4 regions of the Secundilactobacillus muriivasis genome follow, and region 2 is predicted to be linked to each of the others. Evidence: riboswitches for the same ligand, from Rfam matches in the RefSeq annotation. Region 2 holds a riboswitch; each other region holds the start of a gene.
The links. A riboswitch is a leader RNA that binds a small molecule or an ion and turns the genes downstream of it on or off. The one in region 2 is predicted to bind thiamine pyrophosphate.

Region 1 (5,941 bases), on a different contig from region 2:
ACTGGCCATGAGCCAGTCGTCATCACTAATTTATCATAATGTTGCACACTGGTCTCACCAGTTGCCAAGTCTTCAACCGTCACGGTGTGCGTGCCATTATCCACGTTCTTCACGTTATGTTGCATCTGAACGTTGGCCCCTAACTTAGCTAACTCTTCCGGACTCGAGTAGAACAGCCCCTGTGGATCCTTCACTTGACCACCAAGGTAAAGTGCGATGCCACAAGACAGGAACGAAATCACGTCATTTCGTTCGTAAACGGTCACGTCCGCATCCGGATGTTCCGCTAAAATTTGTTTCGTCGCAAAGGTACCAGCGTGAGTACAACCAATGACAACAACTTTCATGAAAAATTCCTCCTATGTGGGTGCAGGTTATAACGTTAACTTGTTCACAACTATATTTTACACAACCATCATCACTTGTCAACGTTTTCACAAGTGAAACTGTTTTACCCGAGTTTTTCCCGGTTGTAAATGCGTTTGAATCAATTGGTATAACTACTTCGAGACACAAGAATCTTGAAGTGTACCGAGTTTTCAGTGAGCAAGCAATCTTTGTAACTGGCTTGCGCTTTTCTGACAAACACTGATTTATTTTTTCTAATTCTTCACAAATTTTCACGCAACTACGCTATCATAGGAGTTAATTTAACGATAAAGGAAGTTTTGTTATGCAACCACATTCAGCCTGTACCTCGATTCTAGTTGGGAAAGCCGCTAGTATCGATGGTTCCGTCATGATCGCCCGAAATGACGATACCTTTTACCCCCTCACGCCACAACGATTTTACATGCATGAGGCGGTTCACGATCGACACGAAATTCTAAAATCGACTCAAAACGGTTTTGAAGCCCCATTACCTGAAAACGGTGTGGCTTACCAAGCAACCCCCAACGTTGAAGTCGCTGAAAAGGGCCTGTACGAAGAAAGTGGCATTAACGCTAATAACGTTGCTATGAGCGCCACAGAAAGTGTTTACGGTAACCCTAAAGCACTGGCCTTTGATCCATTAGTTCCGGATGGTCTTGCTGAAGACACGATGCCAACAATGGTCCTTCCCGTTATCACATCTGCGCGCCACGGCGTTAGCGTACTTGGTGACTTGATCAAGCAATACGGTTCCCCTGAAGGCAACGCCGTTTTATTTGCCGACCACGATGAAGCTTGGTACATGGAAATCGTTACCGGTCATCACTGGGTTGCCCAACGCATTCCGGACGATGCCTACGTTGTGACGGCCAATCAAGTTGCCATTCAAAACGTAGATTTCGATGATCCTGACCAATTTATGTGGTCAGCTGGCATTCAAGACTTCGTCAGTGAGCACCACTTGAATCCGGACCCAACAACTTGGAACTTCCGTCGAATTTTCGGAACGGATACCGAAAAGGACCGCCACTACAACACCCCACGTGTCTGGTACGGCCAACGGTATTTAACTCCCGATGTGCATCAGGAACCCGATTCATCCGACCTGCCCTTCATCTGCCATGCAAACCGTAAAATTAGCGTTGATGACGTATCAGCTATCTTGGGCTCCCACTACAATGAAACCGACTATGATCCACTGGGACGCGGCCCACAAGCGCTCAAAACAAAGTTCCGGCCAATTGCGATGAACCGGACCCAAAATTCCCACGTCCTTCAACTCCGGAATGACGTGCCAGCTGCTCAGTCGGCCATCATGTGGCTTTGTTTAGGCGTTCCAGCCTTTAGTCCGTTTGTTCCATTCTTTGCAAATGCAACGGACACCGCCCCAACCTACAGCGCAACGCCACTGCACGCCGATAACGTCAGTGCCTACTGGCTGTACCGGAAATTATCCGTCTTGGTTGAATCCCACTACGCTGAATTTATTCAACCAGATATCGATTTTCTGACCGCTTCAAAGCAGGCTTTCACCGCTCACGTTGCGGCGACGGATACTGCAGCTAAGCAATTAGATGGCGCGGAATTGACTGCTTATTTAACAGCCCAAAATCGCGCGATTGCTGACGCTACTCAGGAACGCACGACGCAATTGATCAACCAGTTATTCGAACAAGGCTTAACGTTGTCGAAGCTAACGTTTAATATGGATGTGAATTTATAATGAACGACTAAACACCAGCATTCGTGGAATCAGCGAATGCTGGTGTTTTTGAGTTATCGTCAAGTGACGTGATTATCCTTACTATTGAACCATCAACCTCACTATATCGGCCAAATAACCGGACGTTAATCGAATTAATCATAATTTTGTTTGACATTTAACCGGTTTCCTCGTACGCTAGACTTAATCAAGAATCGGGGTGCCGTTGTGCTGAGATTACACCCGCTGAACCTGATCTGGTTAATACCAGCGAAGGGAGTTCTCTTGAAACCGACCGTCTAACGATAAGCTTATTTTAGTTGATTAATCATGGATGAAACCGTTTCAATTGCTCAAACAGCCTCGATTTTTAATCGCGGGCTGTTTTTTTGTTCGCTGATAACTTTAAGGAGATGATTACGATTCAACATCAATTTCACTGGCATCTGCGAGATGTCATCACCGTTGCAATTATTTCAATTTTTGTCGGCCTCATGTTTGTGGTTTCCGATTGGATCTACACCTTAGTTTATGCCATCCTAACCCCGCTTGGCTTGGGCCAGTTTGTTGGGGAAATTCTCTTTGGCCTATGGTGCATGGGTGGGCCACTTGCCTACATGATCGTTCGACTGCCAGGCGCACCACTGTTAAGCGAAATGATTGGGGCTCTGGTCGAAAGCTTTGCGGGCGGCCAATTCGGCATTATCGCCCTTGTTGCAGGCTTTTTCCAAGGTGTGGGGAGCGAGCTGGGATTCGCAAGTTTCAAATACCGGCGTTTTGACGTTCGATCACTGACCGTTGCCGCCATTCTTTCGACGATCATTACCTTCGCTTCAGCACTCTTTATTCACGGCTACATTAAGTTCTCATTGCCAATGTTGGCCGCTCTATTTTTAACTCGCCTCGTTTCCAACCTTGTTTTCTCAGTTGGGTTGGTCACATTGATTCACCGCATTTTAAAGCGGGCTCACGTTCTCAAAGTCGATCAAGTTAGCGCACACGTTTAGGAGGTATTCCCAATGACAGCACCACTTTGTAATTTAGACGGTTCCATTGATATTACCGGCTGCAAACTTAGCATTTATCCGATGAGCGACCAATTTGTCGATATCATCACAACCGCAATTAATCAATTAAATCAGCAATCCCTACCCGTCTGGTCCAAGACTGACCTATTCAGTACGACATACCGCGGTAATCAACAAAACGTGATCAACGTGGTCAAAGCGGCGACTCAGCTTTCTTATCGCGAAAACGTCCACGAAGTATTTGAACTCACCTTTTCCAAAGGGTGTCCCGGCGACGTCGACGCTGACCGTTATTTGAACGCTGAGGTGGTTGACCTAGTTGATGCAAGCCAAGTTCAAAACTTTAACGTTCATTGCAAATACTCGTTTTACGCCTTTGGTGATAACGATTATATGAACGAAATCGGCGCCATCGTTGATCTTGCCAAAGAACAAGGCCTCAACCCCACCAGCATGCACTACGCCACTGAATTAACCGGAACGGTTGATCAACTGTTCAAGTACTTCAATGATGCCTTGGCCTATGCGCATGAGCACATTCGCCACTACGTTCTTGAAGCCACAATTTCGGTGAATAGCCCTTCGCTCAAGTAGTGCTTCACTAATGCGTGATTTATCAATAAACAACAAAAACGTAACAGGCTGATAACTTTCAACTCTGACGGCTTATTTTCGAGTGCTAGTTCATATGCCTGTTGCGTTTTTTGTTGTCGTTTATGTCCAGCGTAAGTGTTGGGTGCGATTTGGGTGCGATTTGGGTGCGATTTGGGTGCGATTTGGGTGCGATTTGGGTGCGATTTGGGTGTAGGCTGTTTGTCATCGCTTCGCTCACCAAAGCCGCATTGAAAAGCGCTCGTTGAGGCTACAAAATTCGGCGCCACTTAAACTGTTATTTCCAGGGTTCCTGAAGTTATAGAAACTTGTCAACCACGCGCTTTCTGGCCACCACGCCGAATGGTGCTGCGCGAGACTGAGAGCTGCATGTAAGGGCACTTCGATAAAACCGCCAGACCCGGGCGCTTTCACCGGAGTGCCCTTACATTACGCTCTCAACCCGTCTCGCTCCGCACATTTACGCTGGACACAAGCGACAACAAAAAACGTGATCTAAAAGTCAATCATCGACTTTCAGATCACGTTTTTAACTATTAGCTATCGATAAACTACAACTTCGCCGTCAACGTCACGTCCGGATACTTATCCTTAAACCAACGTTCCGCAAACTGGTTTTCAAACAAGAACAGTGGTTCCTCGTTCAAGTCCTTGACCAGTAAGTTTCGGCTTGATGACATCCGTTCGTCCAGTTGTTCTGGATCGATCCAGCGAGCAATCTTGTGGCCCATTGGTTCCATGACAACGTCCGAGTTGTATTCGTTCTTCATCCGGAACTGGAACACTTCAAATTGAAGTTGCCCAACGGCCCCAAGGATGTAATCCCCGGTCGTATAAGAGGTGTACAGTTGAATGGCCCCTTCTTGAACCAGTTGTTGGATTCCCTTGTGGAACGATTTTTGCTTCATCACGTTCTTCGCTGAGACCCGCACAAACAGTTCTGGCGTAAATTGTGGTAACTTTTCAAATTGAAGCTTGTGCTTACCAGTGTAGATCGTATCACCGATTTGGTAGTTACCGGTATCGTAGAGGCCGATAATATCCCCTGCCACGGCGGTATCCACGTTTTCACGGGTGTCCGCCATAAACTGGGTCACGTTGGATAGCCGCATGGTTTTACCCGTCCGACCCAACGTCACATCCATCCCGTGTTTGAACATCCCAGAACAGATTCGCACAAAGGCGATCCGGTCACGGTGCTTCGGATCCATGTTGGCTTGAATCTTGAAGACAAACCCTGAGAACTGGTCATCAGTTGGTTCAACGTCATCATCTTCTTGGGTATGGTGGGCTGCTGGTTGTGGCGCAAATTGGAGGTACGTTTCCAAGAACGTCTTGACCCCAAAGTTCGCCAAAGCGGACCCAAAGAAGACTGGCGTTTGATCCCCACTGGCGATCTTATCCATGTCAAACTGGTTTCCAGCGTCTTCGATCAACTCGATGTTGTCCCGCGCATCTTGGTACCACGAGTTGGTCTTCAATGGTTGATCATCGCTGATATCCCCATTTTCGTCTAATGGCAAATACGTGGTTTCATCAGAATCAGCCCGGAATAAGGCCACCCGTTTATGGTAACGGTCGTACAAGCCCTTCAATTCCTTACCCATCCCAATTGGCCAGTTCATTGGGTAACCTTCGATGCCCAAAACTTCTTCCAATTCGGCGATCAAGTCCAACGGATCGCGACCATCACGGTCTAACTTGTTCATGAAGGTAAAAATCGGAATGCCCCGCATCTTACAGATTTGGAACAGCTTTTTGGTTTGGGGTTCGATCCCCTTAGCAGAGTCGATGACCATGACGGCTGAATCAACGGCCATCAACGTCCGGTACGTATCTTCAGAAAAATCTTCGTGTCCGGGGGTGTCCAGAATGTTGATCCGTTTCCCCTCGTAGTCAAACTGCATCACGGAACTCGTTACCGAGATCCCACGTTTTTGTTCAATTTCCATCCAATCGGATTTAGCAAAATTACCACTCTTCTTCGCCTTAACCGTTCCGGCTTGACGAACTACGCCCCCAAACAGCAATAACTGTTCGGTAATGGTGGTTTTCCCAGCATCAGGGTGAGAAATAATTGCAAATGTGCGCCGTGTTGCGACGTCTTGGGATAATGTCATATCGTTGTTCCTTTCACCTATCGTTCAAAATCACGCTATTTTTTAGTATAACACGATTAACCATCGCTTGTCGCTAACCGCCGTAAGAAACTAACCGACGTAACAGC
Region 2 (5,941 bases):
CTCAGTCATTTTCGTTTACCACCTGCGTAAAAAACCGTTCAGCTCACGGCTAAACGGTTCACTCGTCCCCACAAGAAGTGGCGGTTGGTCGTAAACTTATTAGTCTCTCTGGGCTAAGTTAAAGTTATCTATTTGACTTAAGCTTAACGCAGGGAGCGATTTGCGTCAAGTATGTTTTAAGGATGGGCTTACGCTTGTGTCCAGCGTAAGTGTGCGGAGCGAGGCGGTCGGAAGGCGGCGTGTAACGGCCTCTAAGGTAAACTACCGGGTTTTGGTAGTTTGGCTTAGAGGCCGTTACACATAGCCTTTTGCCTCGCGCAGCACCATTCGGCGTGGTGGCCAGAAAGCGCGTGGTTGACAAGTTTCTACAACTTCAGGAACCCTGGAAATAACAGCCAAAGTGGCGCCGAATTTTGTAACCTGAGAGCGCCGGTTTCATGCGGCTTTGGCGAGCGAAGCGACGATAAACAGCCAACACCCAAATCACACCCAACACTGTCACTGAACACAAACGTAAAGAAGTAACAAACCACTCACACAACATCAAACCTCAAAACTTCTGCTTGCATCGACTTCAAATCTATGGCAAAATACTCCCAACAACTACGGCACGAACCGTAAAAAATAACGCTTGCCTGTGAGCAAGCATTTTGGAGGAACTGAATAATGGAAACATCAACTGTACGCGACCACGCGTTAACAACCAACCAGAAGTGGACGATTGCGTCAACCTCGGCGGGCTTTGCACTAGAGAACATGGACGTTTTATTTCTCTCGTTTGCCCTATCATCGATCATCGCTGATTTACACATCAACGGTGCCGCAGCCGGATTGATTTCATCGATCACTAACTTAGGGATGTTAGCGGGTGGTATTTTGTTTGGCCTGATTGCCGACCGTTTCGGCCGGGTGCGGACCTTCTCCCACACCGTTTTCATTTTTGCTTTCGCCACTGCTGCCATGTATTTTGCTAGCAACATCACTTTGGTTTACATCTTCCGCTTCATCGCCGGCGTTGGGGCTGGTGGGGAATACGGCGTTGGGATTACGCTGATCGCTGAAAACTTTAATCGTAACAAAATCGGTAAAATGACGTCGATTGCAGCGATTGGCGGTCAAGTTGGGGCGATCCTCGCTGCCATCTGTGCCGCAATTATCTTACCAATGCTCGGCTGGCGTGCCCTCTTCGTCTTCGGCCTTGTGCCCGTTGGATTGACCTACTTCATCCGTCGCCACCTGCACGAAAGCGACGAATTCATCGCCGCTCGCAAAGCTGAAGTTGACCCCAAGAAAACGGTTCGCATCAGTGCCCTCTTCAAAACACCAGCCTTAGCTTACCAAACCGTTGCCTTAATGGTCATGGTGGTCGTTCAAATCGCCGGTTACTTCGGATTGATGAACTGGTTGCCTTCCATCATGCAACAAAAGCTTGGCTTGAGCGTTTCTGGCTCTTCCGTTTGGATGATTGCCACCATCGTTGGGATGAGTATCGGGATGATGACTTTCGGCAGCATCTTGGACTACTTCGGTCCACGGCGGGCGTTTGGTATCTTCCTGATTGCTTCAGCCATTGCAGTATTTGGCATCACCCTCGCCTTTAACCAAGTCACCTTGTTGATTGCCGGTGCCATTCTAGGCTTCTTCTCCAACGGGATGTTCGGCGGTTACGGTGCGGTCATCAGCCGCTTGTACCCGACTGAGATTCGCTCAACTGCCAACAACGTGATCGTCAACGTTGGTCGGGCCATCGGCGGATTCTCATCCGTTGCCATCGGTTTCCTGATGGACCACTACTCACTGATGGTCGTCATGGGCTTCCTCGCCGTGCTCTACCTAATCAGCTTCGTCACCATGCTGACGATTCCAAACTTAAAGCGGTTGGGACAGGTCAACGAAGCTTAGTGACGAACCGCTAAACTCACTGAATTCATCAAAATAAACACACGCCGTGGCGTTTAGCCTAGCGTGTGTTTTTAGTTTCACGAATAACCATCAATTGATCGTCCAGCCCACTGTCAATCACGCGCAAGTCCATGCTCGACTAATCCCGGTTTGGCACAGACCAATCAGAGATAATCATTGCAAAATACCCGGCTGGCGTGTAGACTTTAGAGTGAACTAAACGTTATCTGGGGTGCCTTTTGGCTGAGATACACCCATTGAACCTGATCTGGTTAGTACCAGCGAAGGGAGCATAATACTTTTTTAATCGCGATTAATTTAATCAAGCCAAAAGGACGAGCCAGAGATGAACTAACGTTTATCTCTGGCTCGTTTTGCGTCCGACGTTGACTTGATCACTCAACGTCACCGTTTAGGCCATATTATTGAAAGAAGGAATTATTCATGAAATATTCTAACGCATGGCATTTGCGCGACATTATCTTACTTGCATTGATCGCTATTTTCTTCGGGGTCATTTACTGGGTCATTGGACCGGTCTACAACATCTTGACCGTAGCTATGACGCCAATTGGCTTAGGACCCGCTGCCAACGACATCTTGATGGGCGTTTGGTGCATGGCCGGTCCACTGGCTGGTTACTTGTTCAAAAAAGTCGGTTCGGCAACCTTAGGTGAATTCTTGGGTTCCGTGGTTGAAATGTTTTTTGGCGGCCAATGGGGCGCTGCAACCATGATTTCCGGGGTCGTTCAAGGGGTCGCTTCCGAACTCGGCTTCGCCTTCACTGGCTACAAGCGTTACGACTGGTTCAGCCTGAACCTGAGTGTGTTGACCACCACCATCGTGACCTTCGCTTGGGACATGGCACGTAACGGTTACGCCGCCTACCACCTTGGTCTATTAGTGGCCCTCTTCGTCATTCGGTTAATTTCCATGTTTATTTTCGGCGGCTTGATTTCTAGAGCCATCGTTAACCTGCTCGACCGCACCCACTTGCTTCCACAAACTTCTCGTTAGAATTGAGGTCTCACACCATGGCAACCGTTTCTGTCAATCAACTTTCATTCGCATATCCGAGTAACGATGACGCCAGCGTTGACGCTCAGTTGACTCTGGATCAGCTTTCAGCGGAATTTCCAACGGGGCAGTTTTCACTGCTCACCGGCCCATCCGGTTCTGGCAAATCCACCCTGTTGAAACTCATCAGCGGTTTGTACCCCCAGTTTGCGGGGCATCAAGTAGCTGGCGAGATTACGCTGGACGGTCAACCGGTTGACCAAATCGACGCTGAGCACCGCGCAGCAATGGTCGCCATGATGTTTCAAAATCCCAATGAGCAATTCGCCATGGATACCGTGGAAAACGAACTGATTTTCACCTTGGAAAATCAACAAGTGGCTCCTAGTGAGATGTCCGCTCGGGTTGACCACGCCCTGGCCTACGTTGGTATTGACGATCTACGACACCGGCAACTAAACAGTTTATCTGGTGGTGAAAAGCAAAAGGTGGCGTTGGCAGTTATCGTGGTCATGGCCACCGATACGATTCTCTTGGACGAACCTTTCGCCAGTGTTGATCCGGATGCGCGGCAGGTGTTATTGGCGAAGTTATCTCAACTGCAACGCGAAGAACACAAGACGATCATCATTGCCGATCATGATTTGGAAGACTATGCACCATTGGTAGACCAAATGTACCTGCTAAACGCTGGTGGCACCGAACTCACCCATCTCAGTTCTACCGAGGCCAGTGACCGGTTGAACCAGTTTACCCGCGAAACCGTCACCGAAACGTCACTGGCACTGCCTAAGCCAGAAGATGAACAGGCTCTGATTACCCTTGACCATTTGCACCTGCAAGCTGGTGAACGGGTTTTGCTAGATCAACCCGATTTTAATTTCTACCAAAACCGTGTCACCCTACTGACAGGGCCAAACGGTTCTGGTAAATCAACGTTATTGACTGCGATTGCTAAATTACGACGCTACGATGGTTCCATCAAACTGGCGGATAAAGAAGTTAGCAAACTCCGCCCCAAGCCACTTTATCGGCAACTTGGCTTAGTCTTCCAAGATGCCAGTCAACAGTTTTTAAACGTGACCGTGGCAGAAGAACTCGACCTCTCCTTGAAGAATAGCCAGCAAGCCGACTACTTCCGGGACAAGCTTGACGGCTTTTTAACCGAGTTACACCTCGATGGCCTCCAAGAACAGGTCGTCTACTCACTAAGTGGCGGTCAAAAAAAGAAACTTCAAATTTTAGAAATGCTGATGATGGCCACGCCCGTCCTGTTATTTGACGAACCCTTTACCGGTCTGGACTTTACGTCACTTCAACAGATTCTTCAACTCATGAAACAGGTCGTTCGCGACTGCCACCAAACCTACATCATTGTCAGTCACCAACTATTCGGCATCGACACCCTAATCGACTACCACGTGGCGCTGGCGGATCAGCAACTTCAGTACGTTGGGAGGCTCGCACAATGAACCCGAGTTTAAAGTTTCTGTTAGCCGTGCTGATTGCACTGGAAATTTCATTTACCAACACTTGGATTGTTAACGTGGTGCTGGCAGCGATTGGTCTATTAACGATTCTGATTCACCGGACCCCTTGGAAACGAGTCGGCCTCTTACTGGTGACGCCGTTGATTCCAGCCGTTGCGTTAGCTGTGGCAATTCTGCTTCAATCCGACGCCGGCACCCACTTTGCGCTAGTCCTGTTCACCCGGATCTACGCCTACGTCTTCGTGGGTTCTGCCGCGACGTTAACGACGCCGATCGCCGACCTAATTATGTCGTTGGAACAAAACGCCCACCTGCCCAGTAAATTTGCCTACGGATTCTTAGGTGCTTTTAATCTATTACCGAAAATCGTTAGCGAAGTGAACATCATTCGGGCAGCTGGTAATATGCGAGGCCAAACGTTACATTTCTGGTCACCACAGCTCTACTTCAAAGCCATTTTGGCCTCGTTGAACTGGTCCGAAAACCTAGCGGAAGCCATGACATCACACGGATTTGTCGAAGGGGCGCCGCGAAGTTTCTACAGAACGGTTAGTGTGAGTTGGCGTGACTGGGCCATTTTAATTGGCAGTTTAATTCTTCTGCAAATTGCCCTCTTTGGGTTACACCTTTCCTAATCATTTTGTAATTTTTCATACCGCTTTTTTCAAGAAAGTTTTATAATATTGATTAAAGAAGGTGATTATCATGGAACGCAACTCACTCAAGTTTACGACCCTCTTCGGCATTGCGCTGATCGTCATTGGATTGCTGCTTGAACTCGGCGGGGTCTTCTACCATCCAGGTAGTCTTGAAAGCGCCGAGACTGTTTTCACAGGCGCCATTGCCATCAGCGTAGGTCATGCCTTTTACGGTCTTGATTCACTACCGTTGTCATTAGCACTCACTGCGATCAGTTCCATCGGAATCGGTTACTACGTCTTCGTTCAGACCACTGGCTGGCTCTGGACGATCATCGCCACCATTGCATTTTTCGCTTTTATCGTCGCCCTCTTTCAGCTTCGTGGCTCAATTCGTCATCGTCACGGCACTTGGTAGGACGTCGTTATCTGCGACTGCAAACCTCTTTAATGAAAACGGACCTAACTGCTTTGCCTGCGCAAAACTGCTAAGTCCGTTTTTAATTTGTTTTTTTATTGCGTCACTTTACCAACTACGTAGTAACTTGCGCCCCCATTATCTGAACGAAGTAGCTGTCCCTGCTGATTCGTTTGGAACCAAGCCACCGTTGGCGTCGTGCTTGGGTCCGCGCCCGCCGACTTCATGTTCGCCGACTGGTGATTTTCTTGAACCTGCACGGTATAAATACCGGGCTGGCCCTGACTGACCTGCATCAACAGATCCTGCCGAGCGTACTGACCACTCAACTGTTGGTAAACTTGGTTGAGGACGCTGGCTTGGCTGACGGTGCCGGTTGTGCTGGCACTCGACGATTTGGTAGTGTTCTTTTGGGCGCTATCTGCTGACTGACTCGAACTCGTTACAGCCGTTGACGCGGTTGATTGCGTTGCGCT
Region 3 (5,941 bases), on a different contig from region 2:
TTTGATCAGTGGTAAAATGACACGAAGTCCATTGTCAGCAGTAACGCCGATCATCAATGCGCCGATCCCGATGGGGGCCGCCTTCATGACCAACATGACTAAGTTAACCGTTAACTGGTTAAGTTGTTTAACCAGGTTTAGCACACCATCGAACTGTTGGTGTTGATTGGCGTGGTTCAGGACAAGACCGAAGAGGAGTGCGAAGACAATGACTTGAATCACATCGCCCTTGGCTAGGGCGCTAAAAATGTTATCTGGGAAAAAGTTCAAAATCGTGGTTGCCCAGTCACCGCTGGCGGTTTGGACGGCACTTTTAGCATGAAGTTGACCAAGTTGAAGCCCACTACCGGGACGGAAGAGTAGTCCCATGCCCAAACCGATTGCCGCGGCAATCACAGTTGTTACGAAGAACCAAAGGGCGGTTTTACCGCCTAAGCGGGAAAGGGCTTTGTGATCGAGGCTACCGATGGCTTCAATCACGGCGCCAAAAATTAGGAATACAACGGACATCTGAATCAAGCGTAGAAAGATATCCCCAATGATTTTTAAACTAGCGAGCTGATGGCCGCCGACGATACCAAGCCCCATGCCGACGATCATGCCTAATGTAATTTGGGTTGTTAAGTTTAAACGTTTGATAGTAACTGCCTCCTAGTATGCTTGAGCGTGTAAGCTCGCAGTGAGTAACTTGATGCCGGTTTGAAGGTCCGCAAATTCGGTCCGTTCTTCTGGTGCATGGCTAATGCCGTTGATACTCGGCACAAATAACATCGTGGTGGGAACAAACTGACTCATGATCATACTATCGTGACCCGCGCCAGAGGCGAGTTGCATGCTGGTTAACCCAAGCTGATCAGCCAGCTTTTGATTGAGTTGACAAAGGTCATCAGCTAATTGAACGGGTCGGTCATGCACCCAACGGTCAACAGTGATGGTTAAGGTATGATCTGGGTGATTAGTGGTTAAATGAGTCAGCTGCATTTCGAACTGGTCCAAAATTCCATCAATGGTATGGCGACAGTCGATCGTAAAGGCGACCTGCCCGGGGATGACGTTGGCGGTATTTGGTGAAACGTCAAACTGGCCGACCGTAAACGTAAGCGTTGGACTCAGCGTTTTCGCAATCTGGGCAAGTTCATGAATCAGATTAACGGCCACCTGAAGGGCGTCGTGTCGCTGATCCATTGGGGTCGTTCCTGCGTGATTAGCGGTACCAGACACCGTTACGGTAAATCGGCGTTGACCAACGATGCCAGTCACTAACCCAATCTGAGCTTGATGTTGGACGAGACGCGGTCCCTGTTCAATGTGCAGTTCAGTAAAACTAGCCGGTAGTGCTGGTCGTTCGTGGCGGACGCCAGGCAACGTCAGCAATTGTTGAACCGCGGTTTGTCGAGCATCGTCAAAATTGATACCCGATGGATCCGTAATTGCGGTCGTTTCAGCTAAGCCGGTATAGTGTTTGGAGCCACTAAAAGTTGCCGGAAATCGGCTGCCTTCTTCTTCACTAAAGGAGATCAACCGAAGTGGTCGTTGGGGTTGCCCGTGAGTTTGTTGCAGGGTGGCAATCGCGTGAAGACCACCCAAAACACCGTAGAGACCATCGTAACGACCACCATTTGCCACCGTGTCCATGTGCGAACCAGTCGCAACTGCTGGGGCGTTCGTTTGACCCGGTAAGTCTAAGTAGACGGTTCCGTAGTCGTCAACGCGTACCTGCATCCCAATTGATTGGCCAAATTGAATCAACGCTTGTTGCGCTGCGACCCAGTTGGGGGTGTAGACCAGCCGGTTTTGCCCCGGTGTCGCGTCAGATAGGGCGTTGATTTGATCCATTTGATTGAGAAACGTCTGCCAATTAACCGTTAAAGGCGTCATCGTGATTACGACTTCTTACTAAGGCCGGTCAGAGGTGAGGACGCAACGGCACCGTGTTCGATCACGCGGCCAGGTTCAGCTAAAAAGGCTTTTCGGCCGGCGTCAACGGCAAGCTTAAAGGCTTCAGCCATCAGTGGAATGTTACCGGCAGTCGCCATTGACGTGTTGGCCATGATGGCATCGGCGCCCATTTCCATGGCTTCGGCAGCTTGGCTTGGACGACCGATTCCGGCATCAATGATGATTGGCACGTCGATTTCATCGATTAAAATCTGAATGAGATCCTTGGTTGCGAGACCTTTGTTCGTCCCGATTGGCGCGGCTAATGGCATGACCGTGGCAGCCCCGGCATCAACTAAGCGCTTGGCAACGTTTAAATCTGGCAGAACGTAAGGCATTACGATAAAGCCTTCTTTAGCCAGAACCTCAGTTGCTTTAACGGTTTCATCGTTATCGGGCATCAGGTATTTTTTATCCGGTACCACTTCCAATTTGATAAAGTTGCTGCCACTGAGTTCGCGGGCTAATCGGGCAGTTCGGATGGCTTCTTCAGCGTTAGTCGAACCTGACGTGTTGGGCAAGATCGTAATGCCTTCTGGAATGTAGTTGAGGATGTTTTCTTCGGCCGTGTTGGTCCGGCGAAGTGCCATGGTAATAATTTGCGCGTTGGCGTTTTTGATTGCTGAATCAATGAGTTCGTACGAATATTTACCAGATCCTAAAATAAAGCGTGAGGTAAAGGTGTGACCCGCAATGGTAAGTACATCAGTTTCAGTTGTCATGTGAATGACCTCCTAGATAGTTGAGTGACCTAAAATCAATCGGGTAATCATGTTAGCTTCGTGACCGGCGGCAATCATGACGCGTGGCGCCATTAAGCCTTCGGCACCGGTTGACGTGTTATCGCCAGCAATGTAGACGTTTGGACGAACCTGTTTGGTAGTGATGCTGTTCGAACTATGAACACCAGCCATCCCAGTTGCCATCACGATTGGCTTATGTGGGAAGAACTCACTGGCCGCATCCAGCAACATCGCTTTAGCGGCGGGGTTGTCAAATGCCTCGCAGATGATGTCGCAATCGGCAAATAAATCGGCCACGTTGTCGTGCGTAATCTCAACGATGGCGGTATCGATGGTCACGAAAGGGTTAAATTCCTGCAGGTTTTGCTTGAGTGCCGTCACTTTATCCATGCCAACTTGACTTAACTTGTACTGTTGGCGATTGAGGTTGCTGAGTTCGACGGCATCAAAATCAATTAACGTGAGGTGGCCGACGCCGATTCGAGCAAGCGCAATGGCAATGTTAGACCCCAGACCGCCAGCGCCAGCGATAGTCACGTGTGCCGCGCTAAGCTTTTCGGTTGAGTCGGCCACGTTGCGGGCCTTCATGCCGGTATAAACGTCGTTAATGTCGAGTCCCTGAAGTTGTGGTTGTGTCATGTAATGGGGCCTCCTAACGACCGCCGCCGACAAACGAGATCAATTCTAGTTTGTCGTCCGGTTGGATCTGAGTGGTTTCAAATTGTGGTCGGTGTAAAATCTCACCGTTTAATTCCACCACGATGTTGTCAACTGGTGCTTGTCGACCAGTTAAGAATGCGAAGACGGTTTGACCAGCTGCTTGTTGCGCTGGTTCGCCATTGACCATAACCATAAAAAAAGCCCCTTTCTTAGTAGTTTAGCTACCGAGAAAGGGGTGCGGTCAACTTGATGGGGTGCGTCAGTCACACCCTCCGTCAACTAAAAAAGCCCTTCCAAGTTGACGGAGGAAGGACTTCGGGCGGGGTTAAGTGCCGCCATCAAATTTAAGTCAGTCTTCCTTCGGTAGTACAAACTACATCAGGTTCGATGGGTATCATCTCAGCCGTTACCGGCACCCCAGACGAACTATTCCATTTTTTGAGAATTGTGAGTCGCGTTGGACTCAATACGTTATTTATAAGCAATTTCTTGGTGATTGTCAAGCAGTCCGAACAATTCGGTACAAAATAATTGGTTCGTTAAGTAATTTAGGCTGGTTACCGATTGAATGCGCAAACATCAGGAAAAACTAACCGAAAAATAAAAAAATTACCCTGAAATTGCCGATGATTCAAGGAAAACGACAATTTCAACGAGTAATGGTACTGTACAACCAGATTTGAATCAGGTACACTAACCGTGATTTAAGTTAGAAATTGGCTTAGACCAGTTTGAGGAGGCGAATAAGATGGCGATTAAACGGCCATTGTACTTAGTGACGGATCGGTTGGACTTGACCAACGCGGCATTTTTAGCGCGCATCAAAGTAGCATGTCAGGGTGGTGTTGATCTTGTTCAGTTACGCGAAAAGACCCTGTCAAGTCGTGACTATTATGAATTAGCACAGCAGGTGAAGACCATTACCGATCAGTTCAAGGTGCCGCTATTGATCGATGATCGACTTGATATTGCATTAGCGGTGCAGGCAGCCGGGGTGCATTTAGGTCAAAAAGATCTGCCTGTCGCAGTTGCTCGGCAGTTGTTGGGGCCGGATGCCATTATCGGGGCAACGACCAAGACGTTGGCGCAGGCTCAAACGGCGGTAAGCGAAGGGGCAGATTACTTAGGGGTTGGCGCAATTTTTCCAACCACGACCCACGTTGAAACCGTTCAAACCAGCGTTGAGACGTTGACGGCCATTAAAAAGGCGGTGCCGATTCCGGTATACGCGATTGGTGGGTTGAATGCAACGAACGTTGACGCGGTCAAACCGGCGGCGGTCGATGGTGTCGCAGTGGTTTCCGCCATTATGAAGGCGGATGACCCATTCAGTGCAACACAGCAGTTACGGCAACGGGTGATTGACGTTACCCAAAAATAAACATCACAATTAAAAAAAGCTAGGGGTGCTCGAACTGAGCTGAGATGGCAATGCCAGACCCTTTGAACCTGATAGAGTTAGGACTCGCGGAGGAAAGCTGATCACACGCACGTTGACTAACTCTTGAAGACCCTTCAGGAGCTTTTTTTATTGGTCAAACGAAAGGAAGCGGGTTGGATGGTAGCAACGCAAACGGTAAAAGATACGCTTATGGCGGCAATTGATGCCCAACAAGCGGAGTTGGTCGCACAGTTAAAAACGTTAGTGGCGTTTAAAACGGTTTCCCCACCAGCGAGAAATACCGCACCGTTACAGACGCAATTGGCTCAGCAGTTAACTGAATTAGGATTTCAGGTCAAGCAACAGGCATTTCAGACGACGGATCAACTGGTGTCAGCAACGTTGCCGGGGAACGATGGCCAGCAAGGGCATAGTTTATTACTCAACGGCCACGTGGATGTGGCAACGGTGACGGATGCGGATCGTTGGCAAACGGATCCGTTTGAGCTGGTGCAACAAGGTGATCGCTTAGTGGGGCGTGGCTCAAGTGATATGAAGGGTGCCATGGCGTGCTATTTATATTTGTTTAAGTTACTTAAACAGTTTGAAGTTCCACTGGCTGGTGATTTAAAATTTCAATCAGTCGTGGGTGAAGAGGCCGGCGAAGCCGGAACCAAGACGTTACTGGAACAGGGCGAACGAGCCGATTTTGCGATTGTGGGCGATACCAGTAACCTGAAGTTTCAGGGTCAGGGTGGTGTGATCACTGGTTGGATCACGTTGCGCAGTCCACACACCTACCATGATGGCAATCGGGTCAACATGCTTCGAGCTGGTGGTGGGTTGAAAGCAGCCAGCATGGTTGAGAAAATGCCCGTTGTGATCACGGCGCTTCAAAAGCTGGAACACTATTGGGCGGTCACGAAACAGTATCCTGGTTTCCCAGCTGGTACGGATACAATCAATCCAGCGTACATCGAAGGTGGCATTCACCCAGCCTTTGTGGCCAATGAATGTCGGTTGTGGATTACCGTCCACTACTACCCAAATGAAACGGCGGCGCAAGTGACAAAAGAAATTGAAGCTCAGGTAACTGCGGCGACTCAAGCTGATCCGTGGCTCAAAGACTGTCCACCCATTTTTAGCTGGGGTGGGGACTCGATGTTGGTGGACAAGGGTGAAGTCTTTCCGCCGTTAACCATTGACGAAACGTCATCGG
Region 4 (5,941 bases), on a different contig from region 2:
AGCGGCAGTGATTTTGCCAGCTGCTAAATCCTTGTGGGCCTGTTTTAAATCTGCTGGCCGTAATAAGCTGCCAACGACATCGTAACGGTTTGGGTATTGGGTTAAAGTAGTTTCAGTCATATTGAATTGCCTCCTGGAAGTTAACGTCAAAGATTGCTAAGAATAAAAAAAGCCGCCCCCTGTCTCTACGACAAGGGGCGACAATGCGCGGTACCACCCTTACTGTGTGCGATCACTCGCACCTCATCGAGACGCAAGCGCGTCCCGAACACGTAACGGTTGCCACCGAATGACCAGCCCCACGGACCAATCATCAACTACTCAGAGTTCATCTTTGTCAGCGTAACGACGACTCCTTCCCACCAACCGGAGTTCTCTGCAGACGCGCAACTGACGCTCTTCTCTTCAAAGTTTTTAATTTGACGAATTAAAATTTAATGACAAATATAGTCTGATTATGAGCAGTTGTCAAATTTAATTTTCAGTTTCGCTAAAAATACTCACCTGACACCGCTACCCTAACTCACGACTAGCAACGCTTTGCTCGGTTTCAAAGATTCATCAGATACCAAACGTTACATGCCCCGTGTTCTGATTGTGGTAACGGTTTGTCGAGCTGTTCAAAGCCCACTTTCAGGTACAACTGATTAGCTGCCAACATCGTATCAAAGGTCTCCAGATAGAGCTTTTGATAATGCTGTTTTGCAAAGGCAAAACACGGTGGCAATAACTGGGTTGCCGTACCGTGGTGCCGGTATTCAGGATCAACGTAAAGTTTCTGTAACTCCGCGATGCCTTCTTCTGGTGCAATTGGGCCAACACCGCAGCCGCCGACTACCCGACCGTCATCTGCTAGGGCCACGAAGTATTTGGCATCCGGGGTCTTGGCGTACCACTCGCTTAAGTGGTCAACAAATGGGTCGTAGTAGGCTGTGTGCGGGAGGTTGAGGTGAAGCTGTTCCAGACAAGTCCGGAGAATGTGCGCCATTTGGGCGTCGTCTTGTGGGGTGATTTCTCGAATTTCCATTATTTCCATCTGCTTTCGTGGTTGCTTTTGAGTTATTGTACTGGTGTGTTGGGGGTTGTGCAAGGGGCTGGGGAAAATTAGAAAGTAGTGGTTGAACGAGATTGGGGTTAGCGGTTTTAGATTGATTGTGGCGTATTTTCCGGTACGTTCTGGTAGTGCGTTAGGTATGAGCGCGTCTTGGTCACGACCTTGTGATACTGGCGACGTGCTTTCTGGCAGCGTTGGTTTCGGCTCTGTTTGGGCTTGGATTTCTCAGATTTTGCTTATTTTGTGAAGTTTGTCAGCAGTTGTGTTTTTCGGCCACCACGCCGAAATGCGTGAAAAAAATCAAAGTGTTATGTATAAGGGCGCCCAAGCAATACCAGCCAAGGACCGGCTGATATTGCTTGGGCGCCCTTATACGCCACACTTTAACCGATTTTTTCACGCTCTACCACTTTTGCTCATCCAACGCCATCTGCCAAAACGCCAACTCATACGCACTACTCCGCACAAAGGACGTCTGCATCTTCGCGCGCGTGTCGTCATCCGCTTGTTCGGCTGCTTGGTTTGTCAGCGCGATCATTTGGTTGACGCTATCCGTATAGGTATCGCTATCGTACGTTTCGATCCACCGTTGGTACAGCTCTTTTGGTGAGCCTTGCGCGACTAGTTGCTGGCCAATTTGGTTATAGAGCCAATAGCATGGCAACAAACCCGCAATCGCTTGGGCTGTCGTGCCCCGGTAAAGTTCCGCGTACATGTGGTTGACGTAGTTGTACGCCGTTGGCGCGATTGGTGTGTGTGCTAATTCGTCATCAGTAATGTTGAGTTGCTCAAAGAAACCCTCACGTACAGCAATTTCGCCGTCTTTTAAGCCCTGTGCACCGGCCATCAAGAAGGCCTTGGCCTTGTCATCCGTTAATTGATCGGCAATCTGTTCGTGCAACTTACCAAACTCGCTCAAATAGTACCGGTCTTGAATCAAATAGTACCGAAATACCTCACTGGGTAAGCTCCCCGCACTCAACTGGTGAATGAACGGATGGTCAAAACTCTTCTGCCACAATGGGGCTGCCGCCGTATGGATCTGATCTGTAAAGGTTGTCAAAATAGGTCCTCCTCAAGCGCAAAAAAGCCGACCGGAGTCATCCCCAGTCGGCAGTTAGTTAGCAAGTCACATTAACTTTCCTACGCGAGGGTTAGCTCACAGGTTCAAAGGGTTCGGCTCGACACCGTCTCAGCAAATTGCGCCCCTAGTTAATTTAAATTAAGTTCTGTTGTCATTATAGCACAAGTTTCGCAAGCGTCGTCTAACGTAGCAAATACCCACCATCAACCGGCAACATCACGCCAGTCACGTAATCCGAGGCTGCACTCGCTAAGAAGACCATCGGCCCCATCAATTGGTCTGGTGTGCCCCAATCACCCGATGGAATGTGCCCTTGAATTTCAGGACCACGGACAGGATCATTTTGTAGCGCCGTGGTCATATCCGTTTTGATATATCCCGGCGCAATTCCGTTCACTTGAATATGGTCTGGCGCTAAGGCATCCGCATAGGCCCGCGTTAGTCCTAACACAGCGTGCTTACTAGCGGCATATGGAAAAATTCGCTTACCTGCCCGGTACGACTGCATCGACCCGATGTTAATAATCTTACCGTGTTGTTGCTTGACCATCACCTTGGCGGCCGCGTGAGACAAGTAGTACAACCCGTTCAAGTTTACGTCGATCACTTTTTGCCAGTCTTCATCGTTGAAGTCGAGCACGTCGTTTCGAATCTGGATGCCCGCGTTGTTCACTAAAATATCCAAGTGGCCAAACTGAGCCAAAACAGCGGCCACGATGCGGTCGGCAGCGGCCGGATCCGTAATGTCTTGCTGTAAGAACCCAATCTGCTGACCATTTTGCTCAACCTTTTGTCGGGTGTCATCCCAACCATTCTGGGACGCACTCACCACGAAAATATCTGCCCCATAAAGCGAGAGTGCCTCGGAATAAAACTGACCCAATCCGCGGGCGCCACCCGTGATCAACGCCACCTTACCGTTCAGCGAAAAACTATTTCGATCAAACGTCGTCATTTGAAGTCCTCCTCATCGATTGTTTTCACCTCAAATTTTAACCCTTTCGCGAATTCAGAACCAGCAGCGTACCCAAACAATTTTAGAAGTTGCAAAATAATTCAGCTAGAACCTCGCTTTTTAGCAATCAATCGAGTATCATAAGATTAACCTTTTCAAAAAATTACATTAAATTCCCTTTAATTTTTGGAGGTTTCTTGAAACAAATTTGAAAACGATTGGTGCATTCCTGAATTTCGCGCCACCATTCCCTTATGAAACTTGCTTTCATATTTTTTCAAGGTACTCATTTTTGATTCTCAATTTATTTAACTTGCTTCGCATCACGCATTGAAATGATCATTATTTCAATATTCCAATCAACGTCCTTTAATTTTCAGTTCGTTACCATCCTCAGGTGCTTCTTCCCGGAAAAACCAATGGTAACGCGCTTTCAAGCCGATTTAATTTGTTGGAATTAGCCTGAAACAATCATAAGTTTCAGCTATACCATTCCCGGGCTAACGAGTTGACAGAATCGGTTTAATACCTTATATTTTCGGACATAGGAGCGTGATGACATGCAAAATAGTAACCTAGACCAAAGATCAATCAACGCCTTAAGATTCTTGAGTGTCGATATGATTGAGAAGGCTAACTCTGGCCACCCTGGTCTCCCATTAGGCGCAGCGCCAATGGCTTATACTTTATGGACTAAACATTTAAACATTAACCCAACTGACCAAAAATGGGTCAACCGCGACCGCTTTATTCTCTCTGCCGGCCACGGTTCCGCTTTGCTTTACAGTCTGTTACACCTGTCAGGTTTCCAGCTGACCATTGACGATTTGAAGCAATTCCGTCAATTAGGCAGTAAAACCCCTGGTCACCCTGAATACGGGGTGGTTGACGGCGTTGAAGCAACGACTGGTCCCCTTGGCCAAGGCTTTGGGATGGCTGTCGGGATGGCAATGGCTGAAAACCATTTAGCTGCCCAATACAACCAACCTGGCTTCAACATTATGGATCACTACACCTATGCGTTAGCCGGTGATGGTGACCTGATGGAAGGCATTTCGCACGAAGCTGCTAGTCTTGCTGGACACTTGAAGCTTGGTAAACTGATCGTCTTATACGATGACAACAGTGTGTCGTTGGATGGTCCAACCGATATGGCCTTTACCGAAGACATCACCAAGCGGTTCGAAGCTTACGACTGGCAAGTGTTGCACGTGGCTGACGGTAACGATGTGGCTGAAATCAGCGCCGCTATCGAATACGCTAAGCAACATACCGACCAACCAACCTTGATCGATATCAAGACGGTGATTGGCTACGGTGCCCCAGACGCTGGGACCAACGCCGTTCACGGGAAGCCACTTGGCTCCGCTCACATGTCGTACGCCCGCGAAAACCTTCACTGGGACTACGAGCCATTCGAAATTCCTTCAGACGTGCAAGACGGCTTTGACGAAAACGTTCGGGCCCGTGGCATCGCGACTGAAGAAAAGTGGAACGCCTTGTTTGAAGCTTATGCCGTTCAATTCCCTGAACTGGCTGATAAATTCTTAACCGGCTTCAAACCCGTTCACGCCGAACTCGACTTACCCGTCAGTCACGTGGGTGAATCCGAATCTGGCCGTAACACCAGCCAACGGGTCATTCAAGCCCTTTCTGAACAACTTCCTAGTTTCTGGGGTGGTTCAGCTGATTTGTTTGCATCTAACAAGACTAACGTTAAGGCTGCCGACGCTTACGAAGCCGACAACCCACTGGGTAAAAACATCTGGTTCGGGGTGCGTGAATTCGCTGAAGCCGCTGCCGTTAACGGCATGATTTTGCACGGTGGCATCCATGCATTTGGTAGTACCTTCTTCGTCTTCTCCGATTACATGCGGGCAGCGATTCGGTTAGCGGCGATCCAAAAGATCCCCGCAACCTACATTTTCACCCACGACTCTGTCGCAGTCGGTGAAGACGGCCCAACCCACGAACCGATCGAACAACTGATGGGCTTCCGGGCAATGCCAAACATTAACGTGATCCGGCCCGCTGACATCAACGAAACGACGGCGGCTTGGAAGGCAGCCTTAGCTTCAGCGCACACACCAACCCTGTTAGTGCTGACCCGTCAAAACTTGCCAACTTTGCCAGAAACCGAAAACTTAGCTGACGAAGGCGTTTGCCGCGGCGGCTACGTCTTATCACCAGCCCACGCCGACAAGCCAGAAGGCATCTTGATTGCCACTGGTTCCGAAGTGAAGGCCGCAATGGACGCCCAAGCCAAGCTCCGTGAGGCTGGCCACGACGTTTCCGTTGTCTCCCTCCCATGTTTCGAACTCTTCGATTCACAACCAGCCGAGTACCGCGAACAGGTCTTACCTGCCAGCGTCACCAAGCGGGTCTCCATCGAAATGGGTACGACCTTTGGCTGGGAACGCTACGTTGGTTTGGATGGCAAGGCCATCGGGATCAACAACCGTTACGGCGAGTCTGGGAACCCAGACCAAATCATCGAACAGTTCGGCATTACCGCTGACGCCGTTCGGGATGCTTACTTGGATTTATAAACTAAACTTGATGAGGTGAATTAACATTGGCTACTCCAACGTTCAAAACTAAAATCTACTCCGATGGTGCTGATTTAAAAGATATGCAGGCCATCAACCAAAATGCATTTGTTACCGGCTTTACCACTAACCCTAGCCTGTTAAAGAAGGCTGGCGTGACGAACTACCTCGAATTCGCGAAGAAGGCTGTCGCAACCTTCCCTGACGAATCGATCTCCTTCGAAGTTTTCAGTAACGACTTCGACACCATGGCTAAAGAAGCCAAGTTGTTGCACGACCTCGGCCCTAACGTTTACGTG

Region 1: it holds a riboswitch for thiamine pyrophosphate, as region 2 does, so the genes downstream of both, ACYVR3_RS00465 (ECF transporter S component) here and ACYVR3_RS12300 (ECF transporter S component) in region 2, are expected to answer to the same signal.
Region 3: it holds a riboswitch for thiamine pyrophosphate, as region 2 does, so the genes downstream of both, thiS (sulfur carrier protein ThiS) here and ACYVR3_RS12300 (ECF transporter S component) in region 2, are expected to answer to the same signal.
Region 4: it holds a riboswitch for thiamine pyrophosphate, as region 2 does, so the genes downstream of both, tenA (thiaminase II) here and ACYVR3_RS12300 (ECF transporter S component) in region 2, are expected to answer to the same signal.

The regions. Positions count from the first base shown of each region.
Region 1 is NZ_BAABMI010000003.1:63,552-69,492, reverse strand. Features, by position in the region: gene ACYVR3_RS00475 (FAD-dependent oxidoreductase) at 1-347, opposite strand, end outside; gene ACYVR3_RS00470 (C69 family dipeptidase) at 674-2,095, shown strand; TPP riboswitch at 2,281-2,370, shown strand; gene ACYVR3_RS00465 (ECF transporter S component) at 2,464-3,081, shown strand; gene ACYVR3_RS00460 (YkoF family thiamine/hydroxymethylpyrimidine-binding protein) at 3,094-3,696, shown strand; gene ACYVR3_RS00455 (peptide chain release factor 3) at 4,266-5,834, opposite strand.
Region 2 is NZ_BAABMI010000055.1:8,214-14,154, reverse strand. Features, by position in the region: gene ACYVR3_RS12305 (MFS transporter) at 667-1,902, shown strand; TPP riboswitch at 2,121-2,210, shown strand; gene ACYVR3_RS12300 (ECF transporter S component) at 2,347-2,919, shown strand; gene ACYVR3_RS12295 (ABC transporter ATP-binding protein) at 2,937-4,391, shown strand; gene ACYVR3_RS12290 (energy-coupling factor transporter transmembrane component T family protein) at 4,388-5,044, shown strand; gene ACYVR3_RS12285 (hypothetical protein) at 5,115-5,465, shown strand; gene ACYVR3_RS12280 (hypothetical protein) at 5,561-5,941, opposite strand, start outside.
Region 3 is NZ_BAABMI010000046.1:29,227-35,167, reverse strand. Features, by position in the region: gene ACYVR3_RS11385 (dicarboxylate/amino acid:cation symporter) at 1-612, opposite strand, end outside; gene ACYVR3_RS11380 (M20 family metallo-hydrolase) at 652-1,878, opposite strand; gene ACYVR3_RS11375 (thiazole synthase) at 1,884-2,660, opposite strand; gene thiF (sulfur carrier protein ThiS adenylyltransferase ThiF) at 2,673-3,320, opposite strand; gene thiS (sulfur carrier protein ThiS) at 3,334-3,534, opposite strand; TPP riboswitch at 3,680-3,771, opposite strand; gene thiE (thiamine phosphate synthase) at 4,090-4,722, shown strand; TPP riboswitch at 4,734-4,834, shown strand; gene ACYVR3_RS11355 (acetylornithine deacetylase) at 4,873-5,941, shown strand, end outside.
Region 4 is NZ_BAABMI010000033.1:42,343-48,283, reverse strand. Features, by position in the region: gene ACYVR3_RS08850 (vitamin B12 independent methionine synthase) at 1-120, opposite strand, end outside; gene ACYVR3_RS08845 (GNAT family N-acetyltransferase) at 551-1,027, opposite strand; gene tenA (thiaminase II) at 1,458-2,117, opposite strand; TPP riboswitch at 2,178-2,274, opposite strand; gene ACYVR3_RS08835 (SDR family NAD(P)-dependent oxidoreductase) at 2,320-3,093, opposite strand; gene tkt (transketolase) at 3,654-5,642, shown strand; gene ACYVR3_RS08825 (transaldolase) at 5,669-5,941, shown strand, end outside.